Regions from separate parts of the Streptomyces sp. NPDC041129 genome, predicted to be linked through region 2. Evidence: riboswitches for the same ligand, from Rfam matches in the RefSeq annotation. Region 2 holds a riboswitch; each other region holds the start of a gene.

Region 1 (5,678 bases), on a different contig from region 2:
GTTTCCTCGCGCGCGCCGGTCTGACGGTGGTGGCCGTGGCCGACGTCAAGGGGACCGTCGCCAACCCGGACGGCCTCGACGTGGAGGCACTGCTGGCCGCGCGGGACGCCTACGGCACGCTCGACCGCTCCGTACTGCGCCCGGCCGACCGTGAGCTGCCCGGCGACGCCTGGCTGTCGGCGGACGCCGAGGTCCTGGTGCCGGCGGCGGTCTCGTACGCGGTCGACACCGCCGGGCAGGAGCGGATCACCGCCCGCTGGATCGTCGAGGCCGCCAACATGCCCGTAGTGCCGGAGGCGGAGCGGCTGCTGGCCGCGCGCGGGGTGACGGTGCTGCCGGACGTGGTGGTCAACTCCGCCACCAACGCCTGGTGGTGGTGGACGCTGTTCGGCGACGTCGGCCCGGACGCCGACGAGGCGTTCGCCCACATCCGCCGCTCGATGCGTGCCCTGACCGGCACGGTGCTGGACCGCGCGCGGGCGGACGGGACGACTCCGCGCGCCGCCGCCCACGCCCTGGTGGCGGACCGGCTGCCGGTGATCGCCGGGCGTTTCGGCTGGTACCGCTGACCCCGGCGGGCGCCGGGGCCGTCGGGGCCCTGGGGCGGCGTCCGGCGGACGGACTAGTGTGACCGCGTGGCGAGAGTGCGGTTGAGCGTGGCCGAGCGGCGGGAGGAGATGCTGCGGGCCGCCATCGGGCAGATCGAGGCGCGGGGCGTGGCGGCGGTCAGGATCGCCGACGTGGCCTCGGCGCTCGGGGTGAGCAACGCGCTGGTGCTGTACCACTTCTCGACGAAGGAGAAGCTGGTGGCCGCCGCCTTCGCCTACGCGGCCGAGGACGATCTCGCGCGTCTGCGCGCGCTGCTGGACCGGCGGACCTCCGCGCTGCGCCGGCTGCGCGCCGCCGTGCGCTGGTACGCGCCCACGGGCCAGGCCAAGGGCTGGCGGCTGTGGATCGAGGGCTGGGCGGTGTCGCTGCGCGAGCCGGCCCTTCGGGCGGTCACCCGGGACCTCGACCAGCAGTGGAAGGCGGCGATCGCCGAGGTCATCGCCGAGGGCGTGGCGGCGGGCGAGTTCACCTGCCCCGACCCGACGGGCACCGCCCTGCGGCTCACCGCCCTGCTCGACGGCCTGGCCGTACAGCTGACGTCCTACCCGGGCGCGGTGCCACGCGCCCGCGCACAGGAATGGGTGAACGACACCCTGGCCCGGGAACTGGGCCTGTAGCGGGTGGAATCCACCGGCCGGAGCGCCCCGGCCGGGAACGCGGGCCGGGTCCGGCGGGCACGCGTGAGTGCCCGTACCGCCGGGACAGCGGTACGGGCACTCACGCCGCGCGTCGGGGTCAGGCGACCGCCGCGATGCGCATCTTGATGTCGACCGGCGAAAGGGCACCCTTCGCCGTGACGTGGTCCCCGGAGGACTCGCCGCGCAGCCGGCGGCCGATCCACGGGACGAGGTACTCGCGGGCCCAGTGGACGTCGTCCCGGCGGATCTCCAGGGTGCCCCGGGGCGGGAGCGGCGGCCAGGCCTGCTCCGGGTCGGCCGGGATCTCCAGGCCGAGGGCCTGACCGGCGCGCAGCGCCACGCGCGTGTGCCCCTCGGGCGAGAGGTGCAGACGGTCGTTGTCCCAGGCCCTGCGGTCCTGGACGGACCTCAGGGACCACAGGTCGAGCACGGGACAGCCGTACCGGTCGGCGATGGCGCGGACGTGCCCGTTGTAGGTGGCGATCTTGCCGCGCAGATGCTTGAGCACCGGCACACCCCGGGTGTCGAAGCCGGTCGTCACCATCACCGTGCCCGCGGCCGCCGCGAGGGGGGCGATCGCGCGCTCGAAGCGCTCGGCCACCTCGTCGGGGTCGGTGCCGGGCCGGATGATGTCGTTGCCGCCCGCACAGAAGGAGACGAGGTCCGGGGCCAGTTCGACGGCCTTCGGGAGCTGGTGCTCGACGATCTGGTCGAGCAGCTTCCCGCGGACCGCGAGGTTGGTGTACGTGAAGTCGCCCTCGGGCCGCCGGTCGGCGAGCAGGACCGCGAAGCGGTCGGCCCAGCCCACGAACGCCCCGTCGGGCCCGGGGTCGCCGACGCCCTCGGTGAAGCTGTCCCCCACCGCTACGTACGACCCGATCACTGATGTGTTGTCACTCTTCGAATCGTCTGCCACGTCGGACCATGATTCACCTTCGGATGTGACTTACGCGACCGTAGGCAGGGGTTGACGAGCGGTGAGATGAGACACCCTTAAAGAGTTTGCCAATCCAGGAATAAGGCCGGCAAGGGAACCGTCCGGACACACCGAAGGCCGGACCCGGGGATCGGGGGCCCGGCCTTCGGAGGCGTGTCAGGCAGGTGGTTGCGCGCAGCGCGTCCCTCGGCGCGGGTGACTCAGAGGGCGACGCCGTGCGAGCGGAGGTAGGCGACCGGGTCCACGTCAGAGCCGTAGTTCGGCGTGGTGCGGATCTCGAAGTGCAGGTGCGGGCCGGTCACGTTGCCGGTCGCGCCGGACAGGCCGACCTGCTGGCCGGCGGTCACCGTCTGACCGGCCGACACCGAGAGCTGGGAGAGGTGGGCGTACTGGGCGTAGTAGCCGTCGTTCAGCTTGATGACGACCTGGTTGCCGTACGCGCCGCCCCAGCCGGCGGAGACGACGGTGCCGGCGCCGATGGCCTTCAGGGAGGTGCCGGTGGGGACGACGAAGTCGACGCCCGTGTGGTAGCCGCTGGACCACATGCTGCCCGCCACGTGGTAGGCGGTGCCGACGGTGGGTGCGGCGACCGGGAGGGTGTAGCCGGTCACGGGGGCGGCCTGGGTGGCGGGGGCGGCCTCGGCCGCCTGGGTGGCGCGGGACACCGCCTGCGTGGCAGGGGCGGCCGGGGCGGCCTTCGCCGGGGCCGCCGCCCGGGCGTCCGAAGACCGTGAGGCCCGCGAGGGGGCGGGGGACTCGGTGCGGGTCGGGGCGGCGGCCTTCTTGCCGAGCGACAGCTTCAGACCCGGGTGGATCAGCGCCGGATTCTCGCCGACGGCCTGCCGGTTGTCCGCGTAGAGCCGGTGCCAGCCACCGCTCACGCGCTGCTCACCGGCGATCTTCGCGAGGCAGTCGCCGGACTTCACCGTGTAGCTGCGGACGCCGGAGGCCTTCTGCGCGGCGGTCTTGCCGGCCGCCGTCTTCTCCACGGACTGCACGGCCTTTGCGGAGACGGGCTGCGCGGTGGCGGCGTGCGCCCCGGTGGCGCCCAGCAGGGGCAGGGCCAGTGCGGCGCCGCCGGTTCCGGCGACGGCGATGGAACGGGTGAAACGCTGAGCCTTGGGACGGCGGTGCTTACCCTTCGCGGGCATGACGCATTCCTCTCCGGCGCCTGCGAGGTGAGCTGTCGGGTTCGGGCTGGAGCTGCCCGGCCGCGCGGTGCGCGGCTGCACCCCGAGCCTGTCGCGGAGACCGGGACAGGCCGTCGTACCTGGTGGGTCCCCCGCTCCTGCCGGGCACGGGTCATGTGTGTGGGACTCCGGGCGGCGGCAGGATTCGGCGTTCCGTCCGGATTGCTGGCGAACGTAAGCGAGCGGGACGCACGGAAACAAGCGCCCGATTCCCGGCGTTCAGGTGCCAGAAGATCCAAATGGGAAATTCGTGGTCACCGTGCGTGAATTCCCACCCGCGCCGTCGATTCAAATTCCCGCCCCTCTTGGGGAATTAGGTGGACATGACGAACAGCGGACGGTCACGGCTATGACGCTCCTCACGCACCACTCCCCCAGGTGCCTTTACTCCGGGCCGAGTTGGAATGAAGGCGGCAATTGGGACAGAAGCATCAGATGCGGCGCAGGCGGATAACCACCGCGTCCAGGTCGCCACGCAGCCCGGTCGGCAGTCCGTGGTGCAGCAGGACGGCACCCCGATGCACTTCGCCCGTTTTGAGGCATTCATACGATGCCGTCGGGTCGAGCCCGCGCAGCCGTAGGCGCGGCACCGGCTCTCCGTAGTTCTGCGCCTGGAGGCAGGCCAGGACCACCGCCTCGCCCCCGAGTACGTACTGGACGGCGCTCAGGCCGCCCACCGGGGGCCGCAGCCGGTACAGGTCGCCCCGCTGGACGAGCGGCCTGATCTCCTTGTAGAGGGCCACCCAGCCCCGGGCCTCGGCCAGTTCCTCGTCGGTCCACTCGGTGAGGTCGCCGCCGACCCCGAGGACGCCCGCCATGGCGCTCACGAACCGGAAGCGCAAGGAGGTTGCCCTGCCGTTGAGCTGGGTGTTCGGGCTGTCGGTGACCCAGGCGGCCATCACGCGCGCGGGATGTATCTGGCTGAAGCCGTGCTGGATGGCGAGCCGGTCGAGCGGGTCGGTGTTGTCGGAGGTCCACACCTGGTCGGTGCGGCTCAGCGCACCGAGGTCGATCCGGCCTCCGCCGCCCGAGCAGGACTCGAAGGCGACCCGGGGGTGGGCGGCGCGCAGCCGGTCCAGCAGGGCGTACAGCGCGCGGACGTGGTCCACCCACAGGCGCTGCGGATACGGCTCGCCCGGCCATCCGGCGTCGGTGAAGCAGCGGTTGAAGTCCCACTTCACATAGTCGATCGGAGCGCCGGACAGCAGGGTGTCCAGCCGCTCCCACAGATACTCCTGGACGTCCTCCCGGGCGAGGTTGAGGACGAGCTGGTTGCGCAGTTCCGTCCGCCTGCGGCCGGGCTGGTACTGCACCCAGTCGGGGTGGGCGCGGTACAGGTCGCTGTCCGGGTTGACCATCTCGGGCTCGACCCAGATGCCGAACCGCATGCCGAGGTCGTGCACCTGGTCCGCCAGGGGCTTGAGGCCGTGCGGGAACCGGTCGGGGTTGGGCGTCCAGTCGCCGAGTCCGGCCCGGTCGCTGGTGCGGGCCCCGAACCAGCCGTCGTCGACCACGAACAGCTCGACGCCGAGGCCGGCCGCCCGCCGGGCGAGCGCCGCCTGCTGCTCCTCGGAGATGTCGAAGAAGGTCGCCTCCCAGGAGTTGAACAGCACCGGCCGGTCCCGCTCGGCGTCCGGGATCACATGCGCGCGCTGATAGGCGTGCCAGGTCCGGCTGGCCCCGCCGAAGCCGCCGTCGCTCCACAGGCCCGCGAACACGGGGGTGGTGTACGACTCCCCCGGCCCCAGGAGCAGCAGGCCCGAGTCGTCGTGGCCGGCCCCGCCGGTGATCTGCACGCGCGCGTCCGGGAGCTGGGCGACGGCGATCCGCCAGGAGCCGGACCAGCCCAGAGCGCAGCCGTAGACCTCGCCGCGTTCCTCGGTGGCGTCGGCGTCGAGGGCGACCCAGGGCAGGTGCTGGTGGCCGGTGTGGCCGCGGCGGCTGCCGATGACCTTCTCGCCGTGGGTGAGCGGCGCGCGCGTGAGCAGGGACTCAGCGGCCCAGCGGCCGTGCAGCTGGGACAGTCGCCAGCCGTCCCGTTCGGGCAGGGTCCAGGTGGCGGCGTCGGCGCGCAGCAGCTCCACGCGCGTGCGCCCGCCGTTCTCCAGGGTGACCCGGCGCTCCACGACGTCGCCGCGCATCCGGTAGTACAGCGTGATCGCCAGTCCGTCGTCCTCGAAGCGCAGCCGCAGCTCCGCGCCGTCGGCGCCGTCTCCCGTCCCGTCCCTGTCGCACTCGTACGACACGAAGCGCCATTCGGTGCCGCGCCGCTCGTCGGTGCGCACGCTGAGGGCGGGGCGGACG
Region 2 (5,678 bases):
GTGTGCGGAGCACCCCCGCGCATGGCGTATGCTTGAGACACAACGACGCGGGGTGGAGCAGCTCGGTAGCTCGCTGGGCTCATAACCCAGAGGTCGCAGGTTCAAATCCTGTCCCCGCTACTGAAGACTCAGGGCCGGAATCCAGTTCATGGATTCCGGCCCTGAGTGTTTCCCACTGGACTCCCGCCGGACCCGGGGAAGGCCGCCTCGCGAGTCGAGTGGCGTACGTCACAGCAGGTCATCCGCTCGGGCCACAGCAGTCGCCCGCCTCCCGCGCCCCCGCCACGCTGGTCGTACGTCGAGGACACGGGAGACCAGCAGTGCGCCCTGGTGAGGTGGAGGAGAGCCCGTACGCCAGGGCGGGCGGCCGGCTCCCCGGCGGACCCGTCCCGGATCCGGGCCTCGGTACCGGCCCCGCGCCCGTGCCTCCGGAGCGGTGCCGCCGCCCCGTCGCACACGCCCTGCCCAGCCTCCTCGCCCTCCTGCTCATCGCCGGCGGGCTCCTGTACGACCTGCTCACCCCGCGCGACTTCACCGCCGTGCCCTTCTTCACGGCCGCACCGCTGGTCGCCGCGCCCCTGACCTCGCTGCGCACCACGCTCCTCACCGGGCTGGCCGCCCTGGCCGCCACCTATGTGGTGCACGCCCACTTCGGACCGGGGCTGGACGTCAACACCGTCACCCAGGTCGTCACCGTGGCCACGGTCGCCCTGCTGGCCGTCGCCATCAACCGCGTCGTACGCCTCGGCGACCGGCGGCTCGCCTCCGTCCGGGAGATCGCCGAGGCCGCCCAGCGGGCCGTGCTGCCCGAGCCCGCCCCGCGCATCGCCGGCCTCGACATCGCGGCCCGGTACGAGGCGGCGCAGGAGGGCGCGTTCATCGGCGGTGACCTGTACGCGGTGCAGGACGGCCCGCACGGCGTACGGCTGGTCGTCGGGGACGTGCGCGGCAAGGGCATGGGCGCGGTCGCCGCCGTCGCCGTGGTGATCGGGGCGTTCCGGGAGGCCGCCGAGCAGGAGGCCACGCTGGAGGCGGTGGCCGGGCGGCTGGAGCGCGCGCTGGCCCGCGAGGGCACCCGGCGCGACGGGGTCGACGCGCTGGAGGGCTTCACCACCGTCGTGCTCGCCGAACTGCCGCACGGCGAGGGGGTGGTGCGGATCGTCAACCGCGGTCATCCGCCGCCCCTGCTGCTGCACGCCGACGGCACCCTGCGTGCCCTGACCGCGGACGAGCCCGCGTTGCCGCTCGGCATGGCCGAGCTCGGCCGGTGGCCCGACCGCGCGGCCGAGACCCGTTTCCCGGACGGCGCCACCCTGCTGCTCCACACCGACGGCCTCACCGAGGCCCGTGACACCCACGGCCGGTTCTACGACCCGGCGCGCCGGCTCGCCGGGCGCCGCTTCCCCGATCCGCGCACCCTGCTCACCCGGCTCGCCGCCGACGTCAGGCGGCACTCCGGGGGCGGCATGGCGGACGACATGGCGCTGCTGGCCGTGCGCCGACCCGGCCGATGTGACCAACAGTGATCGGATGGCAGCCCTCCGCTTGCCCGCTGAGTCACCATCAAAAACCCGCTGACTCCTGAAAGCAGGTCAACTCGCCCGTTTTTCACGGTCGTGCGGCGTACGTCCACCCTGGGGAACATTAATGATCAAGCCGAACGGCTTGGAATCTCACAGGTGGGTCTATTAACGTTCGATAACGCAGCGCGGTCGTCCCAGCCGTCACAAGAGGCGGCTCCGTGCGCACGCGCCGAATCCCGCAAGGGAACCGGGGAACCACCACCTTGGGGTGAATCACGCGGATGCCACCGTGAACCGATCCGGTTCCCGGCACGTATACGCGCGTAGGAGACCTTCCTGCTCCGAACCCGTCAGCTAACCCGGTAGGCGGAGGAAGGAAAGGAGTACGCCCGCGTGGCGTCCAACCGGCCTGCCCCCGAAGCCCCATTCGTGCCCAGCCAGCGTGACACCGAAACATTCGGCTACGGCGGCTACCGCGCCGAAGAGGGCCCCTGGGAGGAGTGGAACCCCACCGAGGAGTCCATCCGCCCCGTACGCGGCCGGCACCGCGTCGCCAAGCAGCGCGGCGGCGGACTCGCCCGCAGCTCCACCGTCCTCGGCGTCGGCGTCATAGCGGCCGTCGGAGCGGGCGGCATGGCCAGCGCCCACACCGGAAAGCCGCCGGTGTCCATCTCGATGCCCGATCTGCCCTCCGTCGGCTCCCTGTTCGACGACGACCACTCAGAGGCGTCCGAGGCCACCACGGCCTCGCTCAGCACGGTCGGCACCACCGCCGCCGCCGACAGCGACCAGGACGGCTCCGACGCGGGCGAGACCCTGCGCAACCGGATCATGGCCCAGGCCGAGCAGCAGCAGAGCAAGGCCGACTCCAAGGCCGCAGCGGCAGCGGCGGCCGCCGCCGAGAAGCAGGCCGCCGACGCGGCCGCCAAGGCGAAGAAGGAAGCCGCCGCCAAGGCCGCCGAGGCCAAGGAGGAGGCCGAGGCCGCCGCCAAGAAGAAGGCCGAGGAGGAGCGGCTGGCCGAGCTGGCCAAGCAGTACACGCTGCCCACGTCCTCGTACACGATCACCTCGACCTTCGGTCAGGCCGGCTCGATGTGGTCCTCCGGCTACCACACCGGCCTCGACTTCGCCGCGCCCACCGGCACGCTGATCAAGGCCGTCCACAGCGGCACCATCACCGAGGCGGGCTGGGCCGGCTCCTACGGCTACCGCACCATCCTCACCCTCGACGACGGCACCGAGCTCTGGTTCTGCCACCAGTCCTCGATCAGCGTCTCCGTCGGCCAGAAGGTCAGCACCGGCGACGTCATCGGCCGCGTCGGCGCCACCGGCAACGTCACCGGCCCGCACCTGCACCTGGAGGTCCACCCCGGCGGTGCGGCCACCGGCATCGACCCGATGGCGTGGCTGCACGGCAAGGGCCTCAACCCCTGAGCCGGCCCCGAGCCTCCTGACCGGCCCGGCACCTCGGACCGCTTCCCCGGCCGCCCCGACGCCACCCCGGTGTCAGGGCGGCCGGTCGTGTTCACACACCGTTCGCGAGATCCCGGAATGGGCGGTACCGGGGTGATCGTTGTAACAGGGCATGACTGCTTCTCTGCGCAAACTCGGATCCTCCGACCTCGAGGTCTTCCCGCTCGCCCTCGGCGGCAACGTCTTCGGCTGGACCGCCGACGAGAAGACCTCCTTCGCCGTCCTCGACGCCTACACGGCCGCCGGCGGCAACTTCGTCGACACCGCCGACTCCTACTCGGCGTGGATCGAGGGCAACAAGGGCGGTGAGTCGGAGACCATCATCGGCAAGTGGCTCAAGGCCCGCGGCAACCGCTCCGACGTCGTCGTCGCGACCAAGGTGAGCCAGCACCCGGAGTACCAGGGGCTCACCGCGGCCAACATCAAGGCCGCCGCCGACGCCTCCCTGCGCCGCCTGGACACCGACTACATCGACCTCTACTACACGCACTTCGACAAGCCCGAGGTGCCGGTGGAGGAGATCATCGGCGCCCTGGACGAACTGGTGAAGGCGGGCAAGGTCCGGCAGATCGCCGCCTCCAACATCAGCCCCGAGCGGCTGCGGGCCTCCCTCGACTTCTCCGACCGCGAGGGACTGGCCCGGTACGTCGCTCTCCAGCCCCACTACAACCTGGTCTCCCGCGACACCTACGAGGGTCCGCTGCAGGACCTGGCCGCCGGTGAGGGCCTCGCGGCGGTCCCGTACTTCGCCCTCGCCTCCGGCTTCCTCACCGGCAAGTACCGCCCCGGCGCGACGGTCGACAGCGCCCGCGCCGGCTCGGCCGCCAAGCACCTGGACTCCGACCGCGGCCGGCGGGTGCTCACGGCCCTGGACGAGATCGCCGGCGCGCACGACGCCCCCGTCGCCACGGTCGCCCTCGCCTGGCTGGCCGCCCGGCCGACGGTCACGGCCCCCATCGCCTCGGCCCGCACGGTGGAACAGCTCCCGGCGCTGCTGGGCGTGGCGGAGCTGCGGCTCACCCAGGAGGAACTGGACCGCCTGAACGAGGCCTCCGCCTGACCCCCGGCCGGGGGCGGATGCCCGGTCAGGACTGGTACGGGTTGTACCCCGGGTACCGGGCCGGCGGCACGGGCGGGTTCCCGTACGGCACCGCCGGATATCCGTACGGCACCGCCGGGTGCCCGTAGCCCGGCGGGTGCCCGTAGGCCGTCGGGTGCCCGTACGCCGCCGGGCGGCCGGCGGGCACCGCCGGATACCCGTACCGCGCCCAGTACGCCGAGGCCGCCGGCATCGGGGCCACGGTCCTGGCCGCGTGCTCCAGCGCCGGCCGGGCCACCTCCCGGCGCCGCCACAGCTCGGCGAGCAGCTCCTGCTCCCGCGCGGCGGAGTCGGCGCCGGCCCGTCCCCGCCGCCCCCGGTGGCGCAGGAAGGCCAGGGAGGTGGCGTACGCCTCGTACTGCGCGACCGCCCGCCCGGCGGGCCGCCCGCCGAGGTGGCGGCGGGCGTGATCCCGGGCGGCGCGGCGCGCCCGCATCGACCCCAGGACGAACGGCTCGGCCGGCCCGAGCCACCCGGCGTGGACATACGCCGGCAGCTCCTCCCGCACGGTCCGCAGTTCCCGCTGCCGGGTCCAGACCGCCAGCCAGGTCAGCAGCCCGAACGCGGGCACCATGAAGGCGGCGTAGACGGCGAGGAACCCGAACTGGCCGAAGGTCGCGGAGCCGTTCCACAGGGCGTGCATGCTCATCGCCAGCAGCAGTCCGCCGAGCGGGACCAGCACGCGCCGGGCGGGCTGCCGTTCGGTGGAGAGCGCGGCGACACCGAAGCCGATGCCGGTGAACACGGTGAACAGGGGGTGCGCGAACGGGGACATCACGACGCGCACGAAGAAGGTCGCGGCGGTGACGGAGGCGATGCCGTGGCCGCCGCTGAGCTGGTCGGTCCCGAAGGCCGTGCCCAGGTAGAGGATGTTCTCGGTGAACGCGAAGCCGGTGGCGGTGACCCCGGCTATCACCACGCCGTCGACGATCCCGGTGAAGTCCCGTCTGCGGAAGAGGTAGACCAGCAGCACGGCCGCGGCCTTCGCGGACTCCTCGACGACGGGAGCTATCACGGTGGCGCCCAGGGTGTCGGCACCGGCGGGATCGGCGGTCGAGGTGGCTATCCACTTCGTCGCGAAACTGTTGGCGACGATGGCTATCAGCGCCGCCGCGCAGGCGCCCCAGGCGAACGCGAAGACCAGGTTCCGCCAGGGGCCGGGTTCGACCCGGTCCAGCCAGCGGAAGGCGGCTAGGAGCCAGGGCACGGGCAGCACGGCGAGCCCGAGACCGACCAGGAACCCCGTGGTGCCGGTCTGCCGGCGCACCAGGGCCAGGATGACCAGGCCGGACAGCGCCAGCAGCGTGATCAGCGCCCCGTAGCGCACCCACCGGCGCTGCCACCAGTGCGGGTGCGTTCCGCTTCCGGGGCCGGGTGAGTAGCTCGGGTACGGGGGACTGATGGCCACGGCATCGACCCTAACGGTGACCGGGGGAACGGGCTGGTGCTGGTCGGAAGGACAGGACCTAGCGATCCCGGTGCGGTACGCGGCGGAAGAGCAGATCGTTCACCACGTGTCCCTTTTCCAGCCCCTGTCCCTCGAAACGGGTCAGCGGCCGGAACTGCGGACGCGGCGCGAAACC
Region 3 (5,678 bases), on a different contig from region 2:
TCTTGCTGTCGTAGCCCCAGACGTCCTTGCCGTCGTGGATGAGGCTGTACTCGGAGCCGCTCTCCAGCAGCGACAGCTTCTGCCGGTCCGGTCCGTCGGCGGCCACGCGCAGCGTGTGCGTGCCGGAGACCAGCTCCGTGAGCTTGGACCGCGGGTCGCCGGAGTCGCCGTCGCCACCGCCCCCGGCCGCCCCGGACGCGAGTCCGCTCTCCAGGCCCCCGAGGTCCGGCAGGCCGAGGTCGGTGCTGACCTTCACCGTGCCGGACAGCTGCTGCACGTCCGACTTGGCGATCTTGTCGATGAGCTGCTGTGCGGTGATCTTCGGCAGATCGGGGTCACCGGAGTCGGCGAGCGCCGGGACCAGCCCGATCGTGGCCGCCGCGACCCCCACCACCGCGACCGGGACCACGTACCGGGCGGCCTTGCGGCGTCCGGTGGGCAGGTCCTCGTCACGCGCGGCGCCGGTCGCGTCGTCGGATTCGTACGGTGCCATCTGTGCCTTACCTCCGTCGTCGGCGGCGGCTGTCCCCACACTGGTCCACCTGAGCCGCCATTCTCACCCGAATCGGTGAGGAGTGGTGATTTCCGTGGTTTCCATATGACCAAATCGGCCGTGAGGAAGCGTCAGACCGTGGCACCAAGTCCGTGTACGCCTGCGGTATGACGCCCGAGGGCGGTGCCTCCCCCGACCCGTAGGGGTCGTGCGGGAAACACCGCCCTCGGTCTGCGACAGGGGGGCTCAGCCGGCCCGGTGCACCACCGCGTCGCACAGTTCGAGCAGCGCCGCCTTGGAGTCGCACTCCGGCAGCGGGGCCAGCGCGGCGCGCGCCTCCTCGGCGTAGCGGACGGTGTCCCTGCGGGCCTGCTCCAGCGCGGGGTGGGCGCGGAGCGCGGTGAGCGCCTCCTCGAGCCGGGCGTCGTCGCCGAGGTCGGAGTCGAGCAGCTCGCACAGCGCGATGTCCTCGGGCAGCCCCAGCCGGGCCGCGCGCTCGCGCAGCCGGAGCACGGGCAGCGTCGGGATGCCCTCGCGCAGGTCGGTCCCCGGGGTCTTGCCGGACTCGTGCGAGTCGGAGGCGATGTCCAGGACGTCGTCGGCGAGCTGGAAGGCGACACCGAGCCGCTCGCCGTACTGGGTGAGCACGTCGACGACCCTCTCGTCGGCGCCGGACATCATCGCGCCGAACCGGCAGGAGACCGCCACCAGGGAGCCGGTCTTGCCTCCCAGCACGTCAAGGTAGTGCTCGACCGGGTCGCGGCCGTCCGAGGGGCCCGCGGTCTCCAGGATCTGGCCGGTGACCAGCCGCTCGAACGCGAGGGCCTGGACCCGGACCGCCTCGGGGCCGAGGTCGGCGAGGATCTGGGAGGCGCGGGCGAAGAGGAAGTCGCCGGTGAGGACCGCGACGGAGTTGCCCCAGCGCGTGTTGGCGCTGTCCACCCCGCGCCGCACGGACGCCTCGTCCATGACGTCGTCGTGGTACAGCGTGGCCAGGTGGGTCAGCTCCACGACCACGGCCGACGGAACGACACCGGGCGCGTACGGGTCCCCGAACTGCGCCGCGAGCATCACGAGGAGCGGCCGGAACCGCTTCCCACCGGCCCGTACGAGGTGCTGCGCGGCCTCCGTGATGAACGGGACCTCGCTCTTGGTGGCCTCGAGCAAGCCTTCCTCGACAGCCGTCAATCCGGCCTGGACATCGGCTTCCAGAGCCTGGTCCCGCACGCTCAGCCCGAACGGCCCGACGACGGTCACGAGGGGTCTCCTGTCTGCTGGTGTCTGCTGGCGATTACACGGTTTGTCGATAGGTCGCTGCCCTCACTCAAGTCAGCGTATCCGGTCCTGTTTCGATCACCGAGGGCGCCCACCGGTCCGGCACGGAGGGCATCGGACCATGATCGGCGCACTGCCGACCACCCGATAATACGGACATTAGACGCCTTAATGCGCCTTTTGCGACGCGAGGTAAATCGGCCACGCGCCATCCGCAGGGCACTCCGTCATCGTTTCACCCCTCACGCCCAAATCCCCCATGTCTGATTTGGAATACTTTGCTATTTCGTGAATTGGGTCACGCGCCCGGATCCGGCCGCCGGACCCGGCCACCACCCACTTCCCCTTGCCCCGTCGGCCAGTTGGGCATTGGCAGTCGCAAAGGATCAAGCACCCAAAACGGAACAGAACAAGGTCAACTTGGTCTTTACGTGAATCCAACACTTGTTCCGGACATGTGCTCTCGCATACGTTCCCGGCCAGTCGAGCGGAACGCCGAATCCTGCCGCCGCCCGACATCACCCATCGACGAACTCATTCGTACGGCAGGAGCGGGGGACCCAGGTAAGTTCGCCGGACCCGACGACACGTGTCGTCACCGGAACGGCAAGGGGTTAAGTCGTGCCGCCTCGGGGGCGGCACGGCCGGGCACCTCCCCGCCCGAACCCGACAGCTCACCTCGCAGGCGACGGAGAGGAACCTCGCATGCCTGCTGCCGCTCAGCCCCGCCGCGTCCGCACCAGCCGCCTCGTCCGCAAGCTCGCCGTCCTCGGCACCGGTGCCGCCGTGCTGGCCCTTCCGGTCGTCGGCGCGACCAGCGCCTCCGCGGCCGACTCCACCGGCTCGACCGGCACCACCCTCGCCGGGTACCCGAACAACCTCGACGGCTGGATCCGCGAGTCCCTCGCGATCATGGCGGAGAAGCACATCCCGGGCACCTACAACGGCATCCACCGCAACATCATCCGCGAGTCCTCGGGCAACCCGCGCGCCATCAACCTGTGGGACTCCAACGCCGCCAAGGGCATCCCGTCCAAGGGCCTGCTCCAGGTGATCGACCCGACCTTCAACACCTACCACGTGGCCGGAACGGCGTTCGACCCCTACGACCCGGTCGCGAACATCACCGCCGCCTGCAACTACGCGGCCGCCCGCTACGGGTCGATCGACAACGTCTTCGGCGCCTACTGACCGGCGTTCGCGGCGGGTGCCACCTGACCGGCACCCGCCGCGAGCCGCTGTTCGTGTCCCGGTCAGCCGGCCGGGAACAGTCCTTCGAGGACGACGGCGACGCCGTCGTCCTCGTTCGACGTCGTGACCTCGTCCGCGACCGCCTTGAGTTCGGGGTGGGCGTTGGCCATGGCGACCCCGCGGCCCGCCCAGTCGAACATGGGGATGTCATTGGGCATGTCGCCGAAGGCCAGCGCCTGTTCGGCGGCGACCCCCAGATGACCGGCGGCCAGCGCCAGCCCGGTCGCCTTGGTGACTCCGCACGGCTGGAGCTCCACCGTGCCCGGCCCCGACATGGTGACCGTGGCCAGCGATCCCACCGCAGCGCGCGCGGTCGCCGCCAACTCGTCGTCCGAGAGCGCGTGATGGCGCAGCAGCACCTTGCTGATGGGCTCACGCCACAGGTCGTCGCGCCGGTCGACCCGCACGGCGGGCAGGGTGGGGTGGGGCATCAGATAGCCGGGCTCGATCAGCGTGAGCCCGTCCACTCCGTCCTGGTCGACGGCCGCGAAGACCTGCCCCACCTCCGCCTCGATCTTGCCGAGCGCGGTCTCCGCCAGTTCCCGGTCCAGCCGCACCGACCACAGCAGGCGGCCGGTGCCGGCGTCGTAGACCTGCGCTCCCTGCCCGCACACCGCGAGCCCCGTGCAGCCGAGGGCGGCCAGGAGCGGCCGCACCCGGGGGGCCGGCCGGCCCGTCACCACCAGGTGCCGGGCACCGGCCCGCGCCACCCGCTCCAGTGCGGCGAGCGACCGGTCGGAGACGGTGTCGTCGCCGCGCAGCAGCGTCCCGTCAAGGTCGGTGGCGATCAGTGCGTATGCGGGAGGTGCGGCCATGATCAGAGAATACGGACCGCACGCCCCGCCGACTCACCCGGTTCCTGGCGGACTTGGGGCCCGGAGACGAGCGTCACCCGGGTCGGCCGTGGGCGGCGGCCAGGTGCCTCACCAGGCGTGGTGAGGCGAACTCGGTGCCGCACACGAAGCGCATCACCGGACCGTAGGAGGACGCCGCCGGGAGACCGGTGAAGTACAGGCCGGGGACGGAGGAGACATAGCCGGCGCCCAGCCTCGGGGCGCCCCGGCTCACCGCCAGGCGGGTGCGCAGTCCGTGCCCGAGGAAGTCCATCGCGGCGATGTCCACGCGGTATCCGGTGGCCGCGACGACGTGATCGGCGGCCAGCCGCTCGACGCGGCCGTCGTGGGTGCGGACGGTGAGCACCGGGCTGCCGTCCGGGGCCGCGGCACCCAGCACCCGGTCGACCTGATGGACCTGGACCTTGCCCTCGAAGCGGTCGCGCAGCCACCAGGCACCGAGCGGACCGAGGACCCTGCGGACCAGGTGGTGACGGGTCCGGGCGGGCAGGAAACGGTACGCCTGGGCGTAGTTGCTGAGCGCCCACAGCGACCATGCGCGGCCGAACGGCGACTCGGGGCGCAGCCTCGGCTGTTGCCAGGGCGGGGCACCGAACGCGACCCGGCCCCGGCCGCGCGAGACGACGCGCACCCGGGCGCCGGCCTCGGCCGCGAGGGCCGCGGTCTCCAGGGCGGACTGGCCCGCGCCGATGACGATCAGCTCCTGGCCCGAGAAGCGGCCGAGGTCGTGGTGCTGGGAGCTGTGGGAGACCGGGGAGGTGGGCGCGGGCCCGTCGGCGGCCGCTCCGGCCAGTTCCGGCGGGAGGTGGGCGAGCCCGGACAGACCGGTGGCCACCACGACCGCGCGGGCGGTGAACGACTCCCCCGAGTCCAGTTCGAGTTCGAAGGCGCCGCGGCCGCCGCGGTCCACGGAGACCACCCGGACCCGCTCCAGGCCGGGGACGAGCCGCCGCTGGAACCACTCGCCGTAGGCGATGAAGGTCTCCACCGGGATGATGTCCTCGTCGGTGACCAGCCGGCGCACGCCGGCCGCGTCGCAGTAGTCGGCGAGGGTGTGGCCGGGTTGCGGGCAGTCGAAGCTGGAGGCGACCGGGGTCGACTTGAGGAGCATGCCCTCGGGCATGTGGTCGCGCCAGCTCACCATGGGGTCGCCGAAGACGCGGACGGGGATGCCGCGCGCCCGCAGATGGGCCGCGGTGGACAGGCCGAACGGCCCGGCCCCGATGACTGCAACCGGTCGGATCACGAAGTCCCTCCCAGGACGCGGTGCGCCACCTTCGTGGCCTTGCCTACTTCGTGGCGTGCGGGGTGCCGGCGCCGCGGCGGCTGGTCCGCCACAGCTGATGGAGGTGCTTCGCGCCCGGGCGCACGAAGCGGGCGAGCATCGTGACGAACGGCAGCGGATCGTCACCCGCGAACCATGCCAGTTCGGTCCCGCTCGCCCTGGCCGGCGCGTGCGGCGTCGTGTAGCCGCTGCGGCGGTAGGCGAGCAGGGCGGGCAGGTCGATGTTCTCCACGATGTAGCGGCGGCCGGCGCGCTGCTCCCCCTGCGGAACGGGGCGGCCGGTCAGGTTCAGGTGCATGGCGCGTACGACGTCGACGCCCGCATCGGTCTCGAAGAGCCGGAACTGGGCGCCCATACGCGGGTTGAAGTCGAGGAGTTTGTACTGCCCGTCGCGCCGGTCGAAGCGCAGGTCGAGGTCGATGACGCCGCTGAAGCCGATCTCCTTGATGAAACGGGCGGCGAGGTCGGCGAGTTCCGGGTTGTCGACGACGTACGCGTTCGCCGTCATCCCGGCGTGCGG
Region 4 (5,678 bases), on a different contig from region 2:
CTGCTGGCCCTGGCGGTCCGCGCGGAGGCCGACGGCGTGGACCCGGAGGCGGCACTGCGGGCGGCGGCGCGGGTGTACCGGGACGCGATACGCGCCGCCGAGAGCTGACCCCTCAGCCGAGCGCGGTGACGGCGCCTCAGGTCGGTGCCGTGGCCCCGGGGCAGGCACGGACGGCCGGGGGCCGTCCGGGCACCCCGGGGCTCACGACCGGTGGAGCAGGCGCGTCGGGATATCCACGGGAGACGGCCGAGCGCGGTGACGCCGGCGCCGCGTGGGCCTTCGCCCGCGCGCTGCGCGACTGAGCCGGCCACCGGATGCGGCGGGCCGCCGCCGGCGGTCACGCGGCGGCCGGGGCGGAGCCGGCGTCCGCGACCGATACCGTCGAGGAGTGACCGACCAGCCCGCCCCGCCCCGCACCGCCCCGGAACTGTTCACCTGGGAGTTCGCCGCCGATCCCTACCCCGCCTACGCCTGGCTGCGCGAGCACGAGCCCGTGCGCCGGACGCGGCTGCCGAGCGGGGTCGAGGCCTGGCTGGTCACCCGGTACGCCGACGCCCGGCAGGCCCTCGCCGACCAGCGGCTGAGCAAGAACCCCGCGCACCACGACGAGCCCGCGCACGCCAAGGGCAAGACCGGTATCCCGGGCGAGCGCAAGGCCGAGCTGATGACGCACCTGCTGAACATCGATCCGCCGGACCACACCAGGCTGCGCAGACTGGTCAGCAAGGCGTTCACGCCCCGCCGGGTCGCCGAGTTCGCCTCCCGGGTGCAGGAGCTGACCGACGACCTCATCGACGGCTTCGCGAGGACGGGCTCCGCCGACCTCATCCACGAGTTCGCCTTCCCACTGCCCATCTACGCCATCTGCGACCTGCTCGGCGTCCCGCGCGAGGACCAGGACGACTTCCGTGACTGGGCCGGGATGATGATCAGGCACGGCGGAGGACCGCGCGGCGGGGTCGCCCGGTCGGTGAAGAAGATGCGCGGCTACCTCGCCGAGCTGATCCACCGCAAGCGTGCGGCACTGCCGGCCGAGCCCACCCCGGGCGAGGACCTGATCTCCGGCCTCATCCGCGCCTCCGACCACGGTGAGCACCTCACCGAGAACGAGGCCGCCGCGATGGCCTTCATCCTTCTGTTCGCCGGCTTCGAGACGACCGTCAACCTCATCGGCAACGGCACCTACGCCCTGCTCACCCACCCCGAGCAGCGCCACCGGCTGCAGGACTCCCTCGCCCGCGGCGAACAGGGCCTGCTCGAGACCGGTGTCGAGGAACTGCTGCGCTACGACGGCCCGGTCGAGCTGGCCACCTGGCGGTTCGCCACCCAGCCGCTCACCCTCGGCGGGCAGGACATCGCGGCCGGCGACCCGGTGCTCGTCGTCCTCGCCGCGGCCGACCGGGACCCGGAGCGGTTCGCCGACCCGGATGTCCTCGACCTCGCCCGCGAGGACAACCAGCACCTCGGCTACGGCCACGGCATCCACTACTGCCTCGGCGCCCCGCTCGCCCGGCTGGAGGGCCGGACCGCGCTCGCCACGCTCCTCACCCGCCTCCCCGACCTGCGGCTCGCGGCCGATCCGGCCGATCTGCGCTGGCGCGGCGGGCTCATCATGCGCGGGCTGCGCACCCTGCCCGTGGAGTTCACCCCGGCCGCGGAACAGGCCGTACAACCCTGAACGTGAAGGGCGTTCAACTTTGTGATCTTCACGTGATCTGTGCGGCATGAACTTGTGACAAGTGATCGTATGCCTATACGTTCACCCATCAGCGCGGCCCGAGCATTACGCGCCGCGCCGGTCCCGCTGTCGCACGAAAGGCTTCCGCATGCTCTCCGGGAACGGTCGTCACCGTCGCCCCCGTCAGGCTCCGGCTCTTCTCGTCGCGGCCGGAGTGACCGGCTCCGCCATCGCCATCCCGCTCCTCGGCGCCGCGAGCGCCAACGCGGCCGACGGCACCACCTGGGACAAGGTCGCCGAATGCGAGAGCGGCGGCTCCTGGAGCGCCGACACGGGCAACGGGTACTACGGCGGGCTGCAGATCTCACAGGACGACTGGGACGCCTACAGCGGCACCAAGTACGCCGCCACCGCCGACCAGGCCAGCCGCTCGCAGCAGATCGCCGTCGCCGAGAAGATCCTCGCCGACCAGGGCACCACGCCCTGGACCACCTGTGCCCTGCTCTCCGGTCTGACCTCCAACTCCGGATCCCTGGACGTCGACACGGGTGTCGGGGGCTCCGGGAAGTCCGACGCGGACCAGGACGAGTCGGGCGACTCCTCCGGCTCCACGGACTCGTCCGGTTCCACCGATGATTCCGACTCGTCCGGTCTGCCGGATTCCTCCTCGTCGCCCGACTCCTCCTCGGGCTCGGCGGACAAGTCGCCCTCGGGTGCGGACAAGGGTGCCGGTTCCAAGGGGTCGGGCAAGAGCACGGATGCCCCCAAGTCCGACAAATCCGCATCGCCGAGCGCCGAGACGTCGCAGGGGAGCGAGTCCGCGACCGCGGAACCCGCTGTGGAGGACTCGGACAATTCATGGCAGACCGGCGGTTCTTGGAGCCTCGTCGACACCGGAGCGCTCAGCAGTGGCGGACGTCACCGCGGGGGTAGTGCGGACGAAAGCGTGACAAACGGTCAGAGCGCCGCCTCGTCGGGCAAGCACGCCTCCCGCGGGGCGGACGCCTACACCGTGCATGAGGGCGACACCCTGGCCTCCATCGCCGACTCCCTTGACGTGGACGGTGGATGGCACGAGCTCTACTCCCTGAACAAGAAGGCCATCGGCGCCGACCCGAACCACATCTCCGCCGGTCAGACCCTGGAAGTCGGTAGCGAAACGGGCCAAAAGCAGCGGTAGTTGACGCCCGTATTGGTCGTCGATGTCCGTTTCGGGGAAAGTGTGGGATGAGTCTCAGAAGCCCTGATCGTCTTTGAAATTCCCTCGATCGCGTGTCTACGGTCATGACCGCTCGTCACCACGAGCCCCGGCTGTCGCAACGCCGAATCCTGCCAGCGGCCGCCCGGGAACAGTCGTCGCGTAATGCGCCGTAGGCAGGAGCGGGGGACCCAAGGTAAGTGCCGGAACCAGCGGTCGCGCTGGAACCGGCTAGGGGTGGAGCCGCGGCCCGCGAAAGCGGGCCCGCGGCCGGGCAACTCAACCGGCCCGAACCCGACAGCTCACCTCGCAGGCGTCGGTGAGGGGATCCATCCATGCTGTTCTCCAGCAAGGGCAAGCACCGTCGTCCGTCCAAGGCCACCCGTGCCATCGCGCTGGCCGGTGTCACCGGCGCCGCCGTCGCCGCCCCGCTGATGGCGGCCGGCAACGCCTCCGCCGCCACCACCTCCGAGTGGGACGCGGTCGCCCAGTGCGAGTCCGGTGGCAACTGGTCCATCAACACCGGCAACGGCTACTACGGCGGTCTGCAGTTCTCCGCCTCCACCTGGGCCGCCTACGGCGGTACGCAGTACGCCGGGCAGGCCGACCAGGCCTCCAAGGCCCAGCAGATAGCCGTCGCCGAGAAGGTCCTCGCCGCCCAGGGCAAGGGCGCCTGGCCGGTGTGCGGCAAGGGCCTGTCCAGCACCCCCAACAACGGCTCCGCCCCGAGCGGCTCCTCCAAGAGCACCTCCTCGGGTAGCACCGCCAGCCGCTCCACCGACCAGCAGGCCGCCTCCCGCTCCAGCGAGCGCCCGGCCGCGAGCGCGAAGAAGACCGTCACCACCCCGACCGGCAAGAAGGTCAAGAAGGGCGACGGCGAGTACAAGGTGGTCAAGGGCGACACCCTCGGCACCATCGCCGAGAAGCACAAGGTCGACGGCGGCTGGCAGAAGCTGTTCAAGCTGAACAAGGACATCGTCGAGGACGCCGACCTCATCTACCCGGGCCAGCAGCTGCACCTGAAGTGACACCTGGCTCCGACCGGAACCACAGTGCCCTCACAAGGCCGTCCCCCAGGCTGAAGGCCGCGTGAGGGTCATTCCCCCCGTCCCCCACGGGCTCCCCGCCCCGGTGCGTTTTCCCCCGTACGCACCGGGGCGGGGCTGTGTTTTCCCCGGCCCTTCCCCTCTTCGTTCGCGGGACCTCACCCGGACCCCTTTGTTCCGGGCAGGAACAATGGGTACCGTCTCCCTGTCCACGGGACGGTCGGTCGGTGGCCGACGCCCCTTGGACGGTTAGGCTCTAGTCGCAAGGCAGAGCCGTAAGGCACCCCGCCCCGCACTTCCAGCGTCACATCCAAGAAGGAGATGCTCGTGCCGTCCATCGACGTCGTCGTAGCCCGGGAAATCCTGGACTCCCGAGGCAACCCCACGGTCGAGGTCGAGGTCGGCCTCGACGACGGCAGCACGGGTCGTGCCGCCGTTCCGTCCGGTGCCTCCACCGGTGCCTTCGAGGCCATCGAGCTCCGCGACGGCGACCCCAACCGCTACCAGGGCAAGGGCGTCGAGAAGGCCGTCCTCGCCGTCATCGAGCAGATCGGCCCGGAGCTGGTCGGCTACGACGCCACCGAGCAGCGCCTGATCGACCAGGCGATGTTCGACCTGGACGCCACCGACAACAAGGGCTCCCTCGGCGCCAACGCCATCCTCGGCGTCTCCCTCGCCGTCGCGCACGCCGCCTCCGAGGCCAGCGACCTCCCGCTGTTCCGCTACCTGGGCGGCCCGAACGCGCACCTGCTGCCGGTGCCGATGATGAACATCCTGAACGGCGGCTCGCACGCCGACTCCAACGTGGACATCCAGGAGTTCATGATCGCCCCGATCGGCGCGGAGTCCTTCTCCGAGGCCCTGCGCTGGGGCACCGAGGTCTACCACACGCTGAAGAAGGTCCTGAAGAGCAAGGGCCTGTCCACCGGCCTCGGCGACGAGGGCGGCTTCGCCCCGAACCTCGGCTCCAACCGCGAGGCCCTCGACCTCATCCTCGAGGCCGTCAAGGAAGCCGGCTACGCGCCCGGCGAGCAGATCGCCCTCGCGCTCGACGTCGCCGCCTCCGAGTTCTACAAGGACGGCAAGTACCTCTTCGAGGGCAAGGAGCGCTCCGCCGCCGAGATGACGGAGTACTACGAGGAGCTCGTCGCGGCCTACCCGCTCGTCTCCATCGAGGACCCGCTGTTCGAGGACGACTGGGCCGGCTGGAAGATCATCACCGACAAGCTCGGCGACAAGGTCCAGCTCGTCGGTGACGACCTGTTCGTCACCAACCCCGAGCGCCTCGCCCGCGGCATCGACGAGGGCGCCGCCAACGCCCTGCTGGTCAAGGTGAACCAGATCGGCTCGCTCACCGAGACCCTGGACGCCGTCGAGCTGGCCCAGCGCAACGGCTTCAAGTGCATGATGTCCCACCGCTCCGGTGAGACCGAGGACGTCACCATCGCCGACCTGGCCGTCGCCACCAACTGCGGCCAGATCAAGACCGGTGCCCCGGCCCGCTCCGAGCGCGTCGCCAAGTACAACCAGCTCCTGCGCATCGAGGAGATCCTCGACGACGCCGCGGTGTACGCCGGCCGCAGCGCGTTCCCGCGCTTCCGCGGCCACACCGAGGTCTCCAAGGGCTGACCTCCGCCGGGCCGATCCGAACGGGACGGCCCGGGTATCAGCCAGTCGTACGTACGTCCCCGTACCCGGTCCCGTACCGTGTGCGGGGACGTACGCACGTGGAAGGGGAGGCGGAGAGCCAGATGGC

Evidence for each region. Region 2 has a riboswitch for cyclic di-AMP ahead of ACZ6B1_RS32300 (M23 family metallopeptidase). Riboswitches for the same ligand answer to the same signal wherever they lie in the genome.
Region 1: linked by a shared signal. The riboswitch ahead of ACZ6B1_RS01725 (M23 family metallopeptidase) and the one ahead of ACZ6B1_RS32300 (M23 family metallopeptidase) in region 2 are both predicted to bind cyclic di-AMP.
Region 3: linked by a shared signal. The riboswitch ahead of ACZ6B1_RS08785 (transglycosylase SLT domain-containing protein) and the one ahead of ACZ6B1_RS32300 (M23 family metallopeptidase) in region 2 are both predicted to bind cyclic di-AMP.
Region 4: linked by a shared signal. The riboswitch ahead of ACZ6B1_RS16010 (transglycosylase family protein) and the one ahead of ACZ6B1_RS32300 (M23 family metallopeptidase) in region 2 are both predicted to bind cyclic di-AMP.

Annotation. Positions count from the first base shown of each region.
Region 1 covers NZ_JBVIYV010000001.1:398,706-404,383, reverse strand. The annotation lists gene ACZ6B1_RS01740 (glutamate dehydrogenase) at 1-569, shown strand, start outside; gene ACZ6B1_RS01735 (TetR/AcrR family transcriptional regulator) at 636-1,226, shown strand; gene ACZ6B1_RS01730 (SGNH/GDSL hydrolase family protein) at 1,345-2,130, opposite strand; gene ACZ6B1_RS01725 (M23 family metallopeptidase) at 2,385-3,335, opposite strand; cyclic di-AMP (ydaO/yuaA leader) riboswitch at 3,340-3,498, opposite strand; gene ACZ6B1_RS01720 (alpha-galactosidase) at 3,806-5,678, opposite strand, start outside.
Region 2 covers NZ_JBVIYV010000014.1:15,715-21,392, reverse strand. The annotation lists tRNA gene ACZ6B1_RS32310 (tRNA-Met) at 47-120, shown strand; gene ACZ6B1_RS32305 (PP2C family protein-serine/threonine phosphatase) at 321-1,526, shown strand; cyclic di-AMP (ydaO/yuaA leader) riboswitch at 1,741-1,907, shown strand; gene ACZ6B1_RS32300 (M23 family metallopeptidase) at 1,917-2,957, shown strand; gene ACZ6B1_RS32295 (aldo/keto reductase) at 3,109-4,056, shown strand; gene ACZ6B1_RS32290 (PrsW family glutamic-type intramembrane protease) at 4,082-5,503, opposite strand; gene trmB (tRNA (guanosine(46)-N7)-methyltransferase TrmB) at 5,562-5,678, opposite strand, start outside.
Region 3 covers NZ_JBVIYV010000002.1:137,629-143,306, reverse strand. The annotation lists gene ACZ6B1_RS08795 (LolA family protein) at 1-493, opposite strand, end outside; gene ACZ6B1_RS08790 (polyprenyl synthetase family protein) at 740-1,750, opposite strand; cyclic di-AMP (ydaO/yuaA leader) riboswitch at 2,285-2,471, shown strand; gene ACZ6B1_RS08785 (transglycosylase SLT domain-containing protein) at 2,474-2,959, shown strand; gene ACZ6B1_RS08780 (HAD family hydrolase) at 3,022-3,834, opposite strand; gene ACZ6B1_RS08775 (FAD-dependent oxidoreductase) at 3,908-5,119, opposite strand; gene ACZ6B1_RS08770 (carboxylate--amine ligase) at 5,163-5,678, opposite strand, start outside.
Region 4 covers NZ_JBVIYV010000004.1:85,560-91,237, reverse strand. The annotation lists gene ACZ6B1_RS16025 (nucleoside triphosphate pyrophosphohydrolase) at 1-108, shown strand, start outside; gene ACZ6B1_RS16020 (cytochrome P450 family protein) at 389-1,678, shown strand; gene ACZ6B1_RS16015 (transglycosylase family protein) at 1,827-2,858, shown strand; cyclic di-AMP (ydaO/yuaA leader) riboswitch at 3,035-3,207, shown strand; gene ACZ6B1_RS16010 (transglycosylase family protein) at 3,212-3,904, shown strand; gene eno (phosphopyruvate hydratase) at 4,244-5,551, shown strand; gene ACZ6B1_RS16000 (FtsB family cell division protein) at 5,674-5,678, shown strand, end outside.